DNA from 2 places in the Methylobacterium sp. E-041 genome. Region 1 is predicted to be linked to the other one. Evidence: predicted binding sites of a transcription regulator. Region 1 holds the regulator's gene; the other holds the start of a gene.
What was found. Region 1 encodes PhoB, which activates phosphate uptake and scavenging genes when phosphate is short. Its sites were predicted from a motif close to TGTCATNNANCTGTCAT; they were not measured.
Positions count from the first base shown of each region.

Region 2: the regulator PhoB is predicted to act here: its motif matches at 2,138-2,154, upstream of MKK70_RS23955 (inorganic phosphate transporter).

Region 1 covers NZ_JAKSYQ010000299.1:115,728-121,265, forward strand. Annotated here, with positions in the region: gene pstC (phosphate ABC transporter permease subunit PstC) at 1-831, shown strand, start outside; gene pstA (phosphate ABC transporter permease PstA) at 842-1,732, shown strand; gene pstB (phosphate ABC transporter ATP-binding protein PstB) at 1,764-2,582, shown strand; gene phoU (phosphate signaling complex protein PhoU) at 2,615-3,328, shown strand; gene phoB (phosphate regulon transcriptional regulator PhoB) at 3,510-4,211, shown strand; gene MKK70_RS28620 (protein-disulfide reductase DsbD family protein) at 4,420-5,538, opposite strand, start outside.
Region 2 covers NZ_JAKSYQ010000268.1:5,744-11,281, forward strand. Annotated here, with positions in the region: gene MKK70_RS23945 (acyl CoA:acetate/3-ketoacid CoA transferase) at 1-755, opposite strand, end outside; gene rsgA (ribosome small subunit-dependent GTPase A) at 1,038-2,069, shown strand; gene MKK70_RS23955 (inorganic phosphate transporter) at 2,207-3,844, shown strand; gene MKK70_RS23960 (MFS transporter) at 4,097-5,284, shown strand; gene MKK70_RS23965 (helicase-related protein) at 5,365-5,538, opposite strand, start outside.

The DNA of each region.
Region 1 (5,538 bases):
GGCTCGATCCTCTACGGCGGCTGGCCCGCCTTCCGCGAGTTCGGCTTCGGCTTCCTCACCTCGAGCGCCTGGAACATCGGCACCGAGCAGTACGGCGCCCTGGTCGCCGTCACCGGAACGCTCGCCTCCGCGGTGCTCGCCCTGGTGATCGGCGTGCCGATCTCGCTCGGCATCGCGATCTACCTGACGCAGCTCTGCCCCGGCTGGGCGCGCAAGCCCGTCGGCATGACGATCGAACTGCTCGCCGCCGTGCCCAGCATCATCTACGGCATGTGGGGCCTGTTCATCTTCGCGCCGCTCTTCGCCCGATTCGTGCAGATGCCGGTGTCGAACCTGGTCGAGGGCATGCCGATCGTCGGCACGCTGCTCTACGCCCGCGTGCCCTCAGGCGTCGGCGTGCTCACCGCCGGCATCATCCTGGCGATCATGATCGTGCCGTTCGTGGCCTCAATCGCCCGCGACATGCTCGACCAGATCCCGACGATCCTGCGCGAGAGTGCCTACGGCATCGGCTGCACCACCTGGGAGGTGGTCCGCCACGTGCTGCTGCCGCAGGCCTCGGTCTCGATCATCGGCGCGATCATGCTCGGCCTCGGGCGCGCCCTCGGCGAGACCATGGCGGTGACCTTCGTGGTCGGCAACGCCAACCGCCTCTCGGCCTCGGTGTTCGATCCCGGCTCGACCATCGCCTCGCGCATCGCCAACGAGTTCAACGAGGCCGACGGCCTGCAGCTGAACTCCCTGATGGCGCTCGGCTGCATCCTGTTCGCGATCACCTTTGTCGTCCTGATCATCGCCCGCTTCCTGACGCGCCGCGTCAAGGTCGCCTGAGGGACCCGCCATGGACGCTCCCAACACGATCCGTCCGGCGCCGGCCCTGAAGCCGGCCCGCATCCGCGGCAGCCGCCGGGTCGCCGACCGCACGCTGCGGATCGCCTGCCTGGCGGCCACCGTGCTCGGCGCCTTCGTCCTCGGCTCGATCCTGCTGATGCTCATCGTCGAGGGGGCGCGCGGGTTCTCGCCGCTGCTGTTCACCCAGCCGACCCCCGGCCCCGGCTCGGAAGGCGGCGGCATCGCCAACGCCATCCTCGGCAGCCTCGTGCTCACCGGCATCGGCATCCTCATCGCCACGCCGATCGGGCTGATGGCCGGCACCTACCTCGCCGAGTACGGCCGCGGCTCGAAGCTCGCCGAGGTGATCCGCTTCCTCAACGACATCCTGCTCTCGGCTCCCTCGATCCTGATCGGCCTGTTCGTCTACACCCTGATGGTGCGGCCGATGGGGACCTATTCCGGCTGGGCCGGCGGCGTCGCGCTGGCGATCATCGCGACCCCTGTGATCGTGCGCACCACCGAGGACATGCTGCGCCTCGTCCCCGGCACGCTGCGCGAGGCCGGCGTCGCGCTCGGCGCCCCGATGTCGACGGTGATCCGCAGCGTGACCTGGCGGGCGGCCTCGGCCGGCATCGTCACCGGCATCATCCTCGCGCTGGCCCGCATCGCCGGCGAGACCGCGCCGCTCCTGTTCACGGCGCTCAACAACAACTCGTGGTTCAGCCCGGACCTGATGGGCGGCGTCGCGAACCTGCCGGTGATGATCTACCAGTTCGCCCTCTCGCCCTACCCGAACTGGCAGCAGCTCGCCTGGGCCGGCGCGCTCCTGATCACCATGACGATCCTGCTGCTCTCGGTCGTCGCCCGCTTCGTCATCAAGCCGCAGCGCGCCCGCTGATCCGCCGCCGGCATCCACGAGGAACACGACGATGAACGCCGCTCCCGCGATCAACGCCACCCGGTTCGACGGCCGCAACCCGGCCGACGAGCACGCGCCGATCCGCATCAGCGCCCAGGCCCTGAACTTCTACTACGGCCAGTTCCACAGCCTGAAGAACATCAACCTCGACTTCCATGACCGGCAGGTGACCGCGCTGATCGGCCCCTCGGGCTGCGGGAAGTCGACCCTGCTGCGCACCTTCAACCGGATCTACAGCCTGTACCCGGAGCAGCGCGCCGAGGGGCAGGTGCTGCTCGACGGCCAGAACATCCTCGATTCCGGCGTGGACCTGAACGAGCTGCGCTCGCGCATCGGCATGGTGTTCCAGAAGCCGACGCCGTTCCCGATGTCGATCTACGACAACGTCGCCTTCGGCCTGCGGCTCTACGAGAAGCTGCCGAAGTCCGAGCTCGACGACCGCGTCGAATCGGCCCTGCGCAAGTCCGCGCTGTGGGACGAGGTGAAGGACAAGCTCAAGCAGTCCGGCATGGGCCTCTCCGGCGGCCAGCAGCAGCGCCTGTGCATCGCCCGCACGGTGGCCCAGAGCCCGGAGGTGATCCTGTTCGACGAGCCGACCTCGGCCCTCGACCCGATCTCGACCGGCCGCATCGAGGAGCTGATCGAGCAGCTGCGCAGCGAGTTCACGATCGTCATCGTGACGCACAACATGCAGCAGGCGGCCCGCATCTCGCAGTTCACCGCCTTCATGTATCTCGGCGAGGTCATCGAGGTCGGCCCGACCAACCGCATCTTCATGAACCCGACGGTGCGCCAGACCCAGGACTACATCACCGGCCGCTTCGGCTGAGCCGCACCCGGATCGTTCGAGGACCCACGCCCATGCCCGGCCACATCGTCACGTCCTACGACACCGACCTCGAAGACCTGCGCCGCTCGATCTCCGAGATGGGCGGCGTCGCCGAGAAGATGATGACCGAGGCGACCGACGCGCTCGTCCGCCGCGACACCCAGCTCGCCCAGGCGGTGATCGTCGCCGACAAGCGCCTCGACACGCTGCAGCGCGAGATCGAGGAGCGCGCGGTGCTGCTCATCGCCCGGCGCCAGCCGATGGCGATCGACCTGCGCGAGACGATCTCGGCGATCCGCGTCTCGGGCGACCTCGAGCGCATCGGCGACCTCGCCAAGAACATCGCCAAGCGCGTCGTCGCGATCAGCGACCAGGCCCAGGCCCAGAAGATCGTGCTCGGCGTGCAGCACATGAGCGACCTCGTCCAGGAGCAGCTCAAGGACGTGCTCGACGCCTATGCCAGCCGCGACGTCAACGCGGCCCACAACGTGTGGGAGCGGGACGGCGAGATCGACGCGCTCTACAACTCGCTGTTCCGCGAGCTGCTGACCTACATGATGGAAGACCCGCGCAACATCTCGTTCTGCACGCATCTTCTGTTCTGCGCCAAGAACGTCGAGCGCATCGGCGACCACACCACCAACATCGCCGAGACGATCCACTACCTGTCCACCGGCGAGAACCTCGCTGGCGACCGCCCGAAGAACGACGCCTCGAACTACGCGACGGTGGCACCGAGCGCCTGAGGGCTGCCGTCTCTTCCCTCCTCCTGTGCGGGGGGAGGGTGGGCCTCGCGTGAGCGGGGGTCGGGAGAGGGGAGCGACCGCTCCGGATACGGCGCTCCCCTCTCCCGACCCGCTTCAGGGGGGGAGGGAGGACCGTGGCGATGGATGAGAAAGTCGGGCGGTCCGCCCGGGAGTGCCCTGCATGCGTACGCGGATCCTGATCGTCGAGGACGAGGAGGCGCTGACCACCCTCCTGCGCTACAACCTCGAAGCCGAGGGCTTCGAGGTCGATTCCGCCGCCCGCGGCGACGAGGCCGAGCTGCGCCTGCAAGAGCAGGTGCCCGACCTGATCCTGCTGGACTGGATGCTGCCGGGGCTCTCCGGAATCGAGCTGTGCCGCCGGGTGCGGGCGCGGCGCGAGACGGTGTCCCTGCCGGTCATCATGCTCACCGCCCGCGGCGAGGAGGGCGACCGCATCCGCGGCCTCGGGACGGGGGCCGACGACTACATCGTCAAGCCGTTCTCCGTGCCGGAACTGCTGGCGCGCGTCCGCGCGCTGCTGCGGCGCGCCAAGCCCAGCCACGTCGCGAACCTGCTGGAAGCCGGCGACATCGAGCTCGACCGCGACAGCCATCGCCTGCGCCGGGCCGGCGGGGAGATCCACCTCGGGCCGACCGAGTTCAAGCTGCTCGAGTTCCTGATGCAGAGCCCCGGCCGGGTCTATTCCCGCGAGCAGCTCCTCGACGGCGTATGGGGCCACGACGTCTACATCGACGAGCGCACCGTCGACGTGCATGTCGGCCGCCTGCGCAAGGCCCTGAACCGCGCCGGCGAGACCGACCCGATCCGCACCGTCCGCGGCTCGGGGTACGCCTTCGACGAGACGTTCTCGGGCGAGGATTGAGTTCGGCTTTCGGTGGACGGCTCAAGCGATCGCAACGATCCGCGACCTGCCGTGGGTCCCTTCTCCCATGGGGAGAAGGACAGGATGAGGGGCGTGAGTCATCCGGGTCGGTCACGCCCCTCACCCCAACCCTTTCCCCATGGGAGAGGGAGCCGTCGCGCACACTGAAGTGATTTCAGTCCTACGAAAATTATATTTTTACCAAGCTTCAGGGGACCTTCGTCCCCCCGCCGTCGAGCCCCGCGCTGCGGCCCGTCGCCTTCACGGCGTCCAGCGCGCTCAGCATCGTCCCCTCGGTGAGGATCTGCGGCAGAACCGTCGGCTCTCCGGCACCCGCGTAGAGCAGGTAGAGCGGCACGCCGCTCCGGCCGTGGCGCTCGAGCAGGCGGGTGATCTCCGGGTTCTGGTTGGTCCAGTCGCCCCTGAGATACGTGACGTCGCGCGCGCGCATCGCCGCGCCGACCGCCGCCGTCCCGAGCGAGGTGCGCTCGTTGACCTGGCAGGTGATGCACCACGCCGCCGTCATGTCGACGAAGACCGGCCGGCCGCTCGCCAGCAGCGCGTCGAGGCGGGCCTGCGTGAACGGCTCGATCCCCTCGGCCCGGGCCTGAGCCCCCGGTGCGACGCGGTCGTGATCGAGGGTGAGGGCGAGCCCCGCCACGCCGGCGACGGCGAGCACCGCGAGGCCGCGGGCGAGCTGCGCCCGGACCGGCCGCGCGTCGCGGCCGAGCTCCCACGTCCAGGCGGCGAAGCCCATCAGCACCAGCCCGATCAGCGCCGCGAGCAGGCCCTGCGGCCCGACCTGCTGCGCCAGCACCCAGACCAGCCATGCGACCGTGGCGTAGATCGGGAAGGCGAGGGCCTGCTTCAGCACGTCCATCCAGGCGCCGGGCCGGGGCAGGGCGCGCAGCGCCGGCGGCCACAGGGTGAGCGCCAGGAAGGGCAGGGCGAGGCCAAGGCCGAGGCTCGCGAACACGACGAGGCCGGCAGCGGTCGACTGCGTCAGCGCGAAGCCCACGGCCGAGCCCATGAACGGGGCGGTGCACGGCGTCGCCACGACCGTCGCGAGCACGCCGGTGAAGAACGAGCCCTGGAGCCCGGCCCGCCGGGTCAGCCCGTCGCCGAGCCCGGACAGCCGCCCGCCGAGGTGAAGCATGCCCGACAGGCTCAGGCCCATGGCGAAGAGCAGGTAGGCCAGCGCCGCCACCACGGTCGGCGATTGCAGCTGGAAGCCCCAGCCGATCCCGGCGCCGCCCGCCTTCAGGGCGATCAGCAGCGCGGCCAGCGCCAGGAAGGCCGCCAGCACCCCCGCGGTGTAGGCGAGCCC
Region 2 (5,538 bases), on a different contig from region 1:
TAGTTCATGCGGTGCTGCTCGGGCGGCGCCACCACGACGCAATCGACCAGGATGCCCGGCACGCGCACGTCCTTGGGCTTGATCGAGCCCTGCTCGACGATGCGCTCGACCTGCGCGATGACGATGCCGCCGTTGTTGCGGGCGGCCATCGCCTGGGCGAGGTTGTCCAGCGTCAGCGCCTCCTTGGAGACGCAGAGGTTGCCCGACGGGTCGGCGCTGGTGGCGCGGATGAAGGCGACGTCGATCTTGGTGGCCCGGTAGAACAGCCACTCCTCGCCCTCGACCTCCACGACCTTGACGATCTCGTCGGTCGTCAGGGTGTTCACGCGGCCGCCGCCGTGGCGCGGGTCGACGTAGGTGTGGAGGCCGACCTTCGAGAACAGGCCGGGCTGGCCGGCGGCGCAGGCCCGGTAGAGCTGCGAGATCACCCCTTGCGGCAGGTTGTAGCCGCGGATGCGGTTGTCCTGCGCGGCCTGCGCCACCTTGGGCATCCGCCCGAAGTTCGCCGCGATCACCCGCCCGAGCAGGCCCTCGTGGTGGAGGCGCCCGGTGCCGAGGCCTTTGCTGTCGCCGGCGCCGGCGGTCATGATCAGGGTGAGGTTGCCGGGCGCGCCGGTCTCGACGAAGCGCTTCTCCAGGGCCGCGTGCAGCGCCTCGGGGATGCAGCTCTGCACGAAGCCCGTCGTCGTGACGACGTCGTCGGTGCGGATGAGGGCGATCGCCTCGTCGGCGCTGACGATCTTGTTCTTCTTCACGCGACTCTCCCTGCCGACGACCGTTCCGGTCTTGCGGCCACTGCCTTGCGGCACCTGTTGGCTCAGGCTCTATTCTTGACGGACCGCGACGGCTCGGCTGCACGGGACCGCTCGGGGGGAGGTTAGGGCAAGCCAAGGCTGCCCTGCAAACGAACATTATTTGTCGCGACGTTGAAATTAACTCGTTCTTCCACGCGCAGAATATTGAATTCAAACCCTGCGCCTTCGGCATCCCGCGGCGCTTCCGCACGCGCGCGGCTCACTGGTCAGCCGGCCGGCGCCGTGTCATGGGCTGAAGCCGTGACCGATGATCCCCACGCCCTCCGCGCCGCAGAAGCGGCCAGCCTCGGCTGGTCCGGCTTCTTCGAGGACCAGTGCGAGGCCGCCGATGCCGGCTTCGCGCCGATGCGGATCGCCCTGGTCCACCGCTCCCGGTTGACGGCGCTGTCGGCCGCCGGCCCCGTCGAGCTGATCCTGCCGGTCCACGCCAGCACCGGCGACGTCACCGTCGGCGACTGGGTCCTGGCCGATCCGCGGACGCTGACCCTGCACCGCCGATTGTCGCGGAGGACCGTGCTGCAGAGGCGCACCGAGGGCGGCAAGGTCCCGCAGGCCGCGGCCGCCAACGTCGACACCCTGTTCGTCGTCACCTCGTGCAACGCCGACTTCAACCCGGCCCGCCTGGAGCGCTACCTCGCCCTGGCCAACCAGGGCGGCACCGACCCGGTGATCCTGCTGACCAAGGCCGACCTGACCGACGACGTCGAGGCCTACCGCCGGCAGGCCGCCGCCCTCCAGCGCGGGCTGTCGGTGGTCGGCGTCAACCCGCGCCGCCCGGACGCCGCGGCGGCGCTGGCGCCCTGGTGCGGGCCCGGGCAGACCGTCGCGCTCGTCGGCTCGTCCGGCGTCGGCAAGTCGACGCTCGTCAACACCCTGGCCGGGCCCGGCCAGGACGCGCCGCAGGAGACCGGCGCGATCCGGGAGCACGACGCCAAGGGGCGCCACACCACGACAGGCCGCTCGCTGCACGCGATGGCCGGGGGCGGCTGGGTGATCGACACGCCGGGGATGCGCACGCTCCACGTCAGCGACGCCGCGGAGGGGATCGACACGCTGTTCGCCGAGATCACCGAGCGCGCGCCCGACTGCCGGTTCCGCGACTGCACCCACGCGCACGAGCCGGGCTGCGCGGTGCAGGCCGCCATCGCCGACGGAACCCTCGACCCCGACCGCCTGGACCGCTGGCGCAAGCTCGTCGCGGAGAATCGCGACAAGACCCCGGCCACGGCGCCGCGGCGCCCGCGCAGGCACTGAGCGCTCGACCGGTATTCGCCGGCTCTTGACCGGGTCGTCCGGCGCGGATCGACTGTCCTTTCGCGCGCCGTCACCGGACCGTCACGCACGCGACCTATCCGAAGGCGTTCGAAGTCCGATCGCCGTCGAGATCCGTCATGTCCGATTCTGCCCGCCTGACACCGCACCTGTCGGGCGCCGAACCGAGGCGCCGCCCGGGTCCGACGCTCGATCGTGGCCTGCATCCGGGCGGGATCGTCGCCTTCCTGCTGATCCTGGTGGCGGGCCTGGTCTACGCCGGCGTCAGCCTGATCACCGACATGAACGCGGTCGGCCAGACGCCGCTGGCGATCGGCGCCTTCGTGCTCCTCGGCCTCGCCCTGCTGATCGCGCTGGCCTTTGAGTTCGTGAACGGCTTCCACGACACCGCCAACGCGGTGGCGACCGTGATCTACACCCACTCGATGCCGCCGCTCGTGGCGGTGATCTGGTCCGGCGCCTTCAACTTCCTCGGCGTGATGCTGTCCTCGGGCGCGGTGGCCTACGCCATCGTCACGCTGCTGCCGGTGGAGCTGATCCTGCAGGTCGGGTCGGGCGCCGGCTACGCGATGATCTTCGCGCTGCTCATCGCCGCGATCGTCTGGAACCTCGGCACCTGGGCCTTCGGCCTGCCGAACTCCTCGTCGCACGCGCTGATCGGCTCGGTGATCGGCGTCGGGCTGGCCAACCAGCTGATGGCGCCGGAAGGCTCCGCGACCTCGGGCGTCGACTGGGCCCAGGCGCTCGGCGTGTTCAAGGCGCTGCTGTTCAGCCCGCTCATCGGCTTCGTCGCGGCGGCCCTCCTGCTGCTGGCGCTCAAGCTCACCGTGCGGCGCAAGGACCTCTACGAGGCGCCCGAGGGCGACACGCCGCCCCCGCTCTGGATCCGTTCGCTGCTGATCCTGACCTGCACGCTGGTCTCGTTCTTCCACGGCGGCAACGACGGCCAGAAGGGCATGGGCTTGATCATGCTGATCCTGATCGGCGCGGCGCCCACCGCCTACGCCCTGAACCGCACCATGGCCGACGACACGACGCCGGCCTTCATCCAGACCTCGCAGAGCGCCAGCGCGGTGTTCGCGAGCCACGCCGGGACGACGGCCCAGCCCGACGCGGCGGCCGCCCGCAAGCAGGTCTCGGACGCGCTCAAGACCAAGGACCTGAACCAGCCGGCGGTCTACGGCGCGCTCGCGGCCCTCTCCACCGACATCGCCGCCAACGTGCGGAACTACGGCGCGATCAAGCAGGTGCCGGCGGCGCAGACCTCGAACCTGCGCAACGACATGTACCTCGCCGCCGACGCGATCCGGCTGCTGCCGAAGAACGGCGCCAGCTTCTCGGAGGCCGAGGCCGGCACGCTGAAGGCCTATACCGGCCTGCTCAACGACGGCACGCGCTACATCCCGACCTGGGTGAAGGTCTGCGTCGCGCTGGCGCTGGGCCTGGGCACCATGGTCGGCTGGAAGCGGATCGTGGTCACGGTCGGCGAGAGGATCGGCAAGACCCACCTGACCTACGCGCAGGGCGCCTCGGCCGAGCTCGTCGCCGCCGGCACGATCGGGCTGGCCGAGGTCTACGGCCTGCCCGTCTCGACCACCCACATCCTGTCCTCGGGCGTCGCCGGCACCATGGCGGCCAACGGCTCCGGGCTGCAGATGTCGACGGTGCGCAACATGGCGCTGGCCTGGGTGCTGACCCTGCCGGCGGCGATCACCCTGGCGGGCGTCCTGTTCTTCATCCTCCGCCACGTCTTCTGAGGCCAACGCCTTTCAAAGCCTGCGCATGTCCCGCTCGTCGCCCCGGGATCGCCCGCGGCGATCACCCGGACGCGTCTGACCGGATCGTGCGCCCGGCCGGGCGAGGGCGCGCGCGGTCGGGTTTCAGGGGCGGCGCCTTGCATGCCGACGGCCGGCTCCACGGCCTCGGCGGGGCTGCAAACCCGGTCGATGTCGGCTAGGCCGGGACCGATCCGGCCTCCTCGGCCGGGCGTTCGCGAGCCGCGGCCCAGCATGCCTCCCACCTCCTCGATCGCTCGCCTGATCCTGGTGCTCGCGGCCGCGGGCTTCTCCAGCACCTTCGCGTGGCGCTCGGTCGAGCCGCTGGTCGGCGTGCTGGCGCGCGACCTGCGCAGCGACGCCCACACCGTGGCGCTGCTCTCGACCGCTTTCGCGCTGCCCTACGCGCTGATCCAGCCGATCCTCGGGCCGGTGGGCGACGCGGTCGGCAAGGAGCGGGTCATCACCGCGTGCCTCGCGGTGCTGGTGGCGGCGCTGGTCGGCTGCGCCTTCGCCGAAGACCTGCGCCTGCTCTTCGGCCTGCGGATGGTGGCGGGCGCCGCGGCCGGCGGGGTGATCCCGCTGGCGCTCGCCCTGATGGGCGACCGGGTGCCGATGGAGCGCCGCCAGGTGGCGATCGGCCGCTTCCTCGTCGCGGTGATCCTCGGCCAGCTCTCGGGCTCAACCTTCGCCGGGCTGATCGAGGGGCAGGTCGGCTGGCACGGCGTGTTCGCGATCAACGCCGCGGTCGCCGTGCTCGGCTGCGCCGCGACCCTGCTCGGGTTCGACCGGAGCGGCCGCCTTCCGGCGCGACGGCCGGAATTCGGGCTGGCGCTGACGCGCTATCGCACGATCGTGGCCAATCCGCGCGCGCGGGTGCTGTTCGCGGCGGTGTTCGTCGAGGCGATCGCGGTGTTCGGCATCTTCCCGCACCTCGCGCCGCTGATCGAGGCGCGCGGCGAGGGCGGCCCGCGCGAGGCCGGGCTGGCGCTCGCCGGCTTCGCCGTCGGCGGGCTGATCTACTCCGCCCTCGTCGGCCTGCTGGTCCGGTTCCTCGGGATGCAGCGGATGCTGGTCGGCGGCGGCCTCGTCTGCGCCGGTGCCCTGACCATGATCGGCCTCGCGGGGCGCTGGCAGCTCGACGCGGCCGCCCTCGTCGCGATGGGGCTCGGCTTCTACATGCTGCACAACACGTTTCAGGTGCAGGTGACCGAGGTCGCCCCGACCGCCCGCGCCTCGGCGGTGGCGCTCCACGCCTTCTCGTTCTTCTGCGGGCAGGCGCTCGGCGTCGCCGTGCTCGGCGTCGCGCTCCAGGGCATCGGCCAGCTCGCGGCGCTCGCCGCCTGCGCCGTCACGATCCTCGCCGTCGGGATCGCGACCGCCGTGCTGCTGGCAAGGCCGGCGGGGCGGGGCGCAGAGTAGGTCTCTTCGCGAATCCGCTCGGTTTCGACGCCCACGCGCGCCTTCCCTCCCCCTCTGCGGGGGAGGGAAAGAGCGCCACGTCACGCCGGCACGCGCGGCCGCGCCCGTGCCGCCACGGTGCGCGAGGCCGTCTCGCGCAGGGCCTGCTCGATGGCGGCGTTGGCGCGGCCGCGCAGCAGCCTGGTCGCCTCCGCCTCGTCGAACGTGTCGGGGAAGCGCCGGGCCAGCCAGAGGTAGGCTGCGGCGAGCTTGAC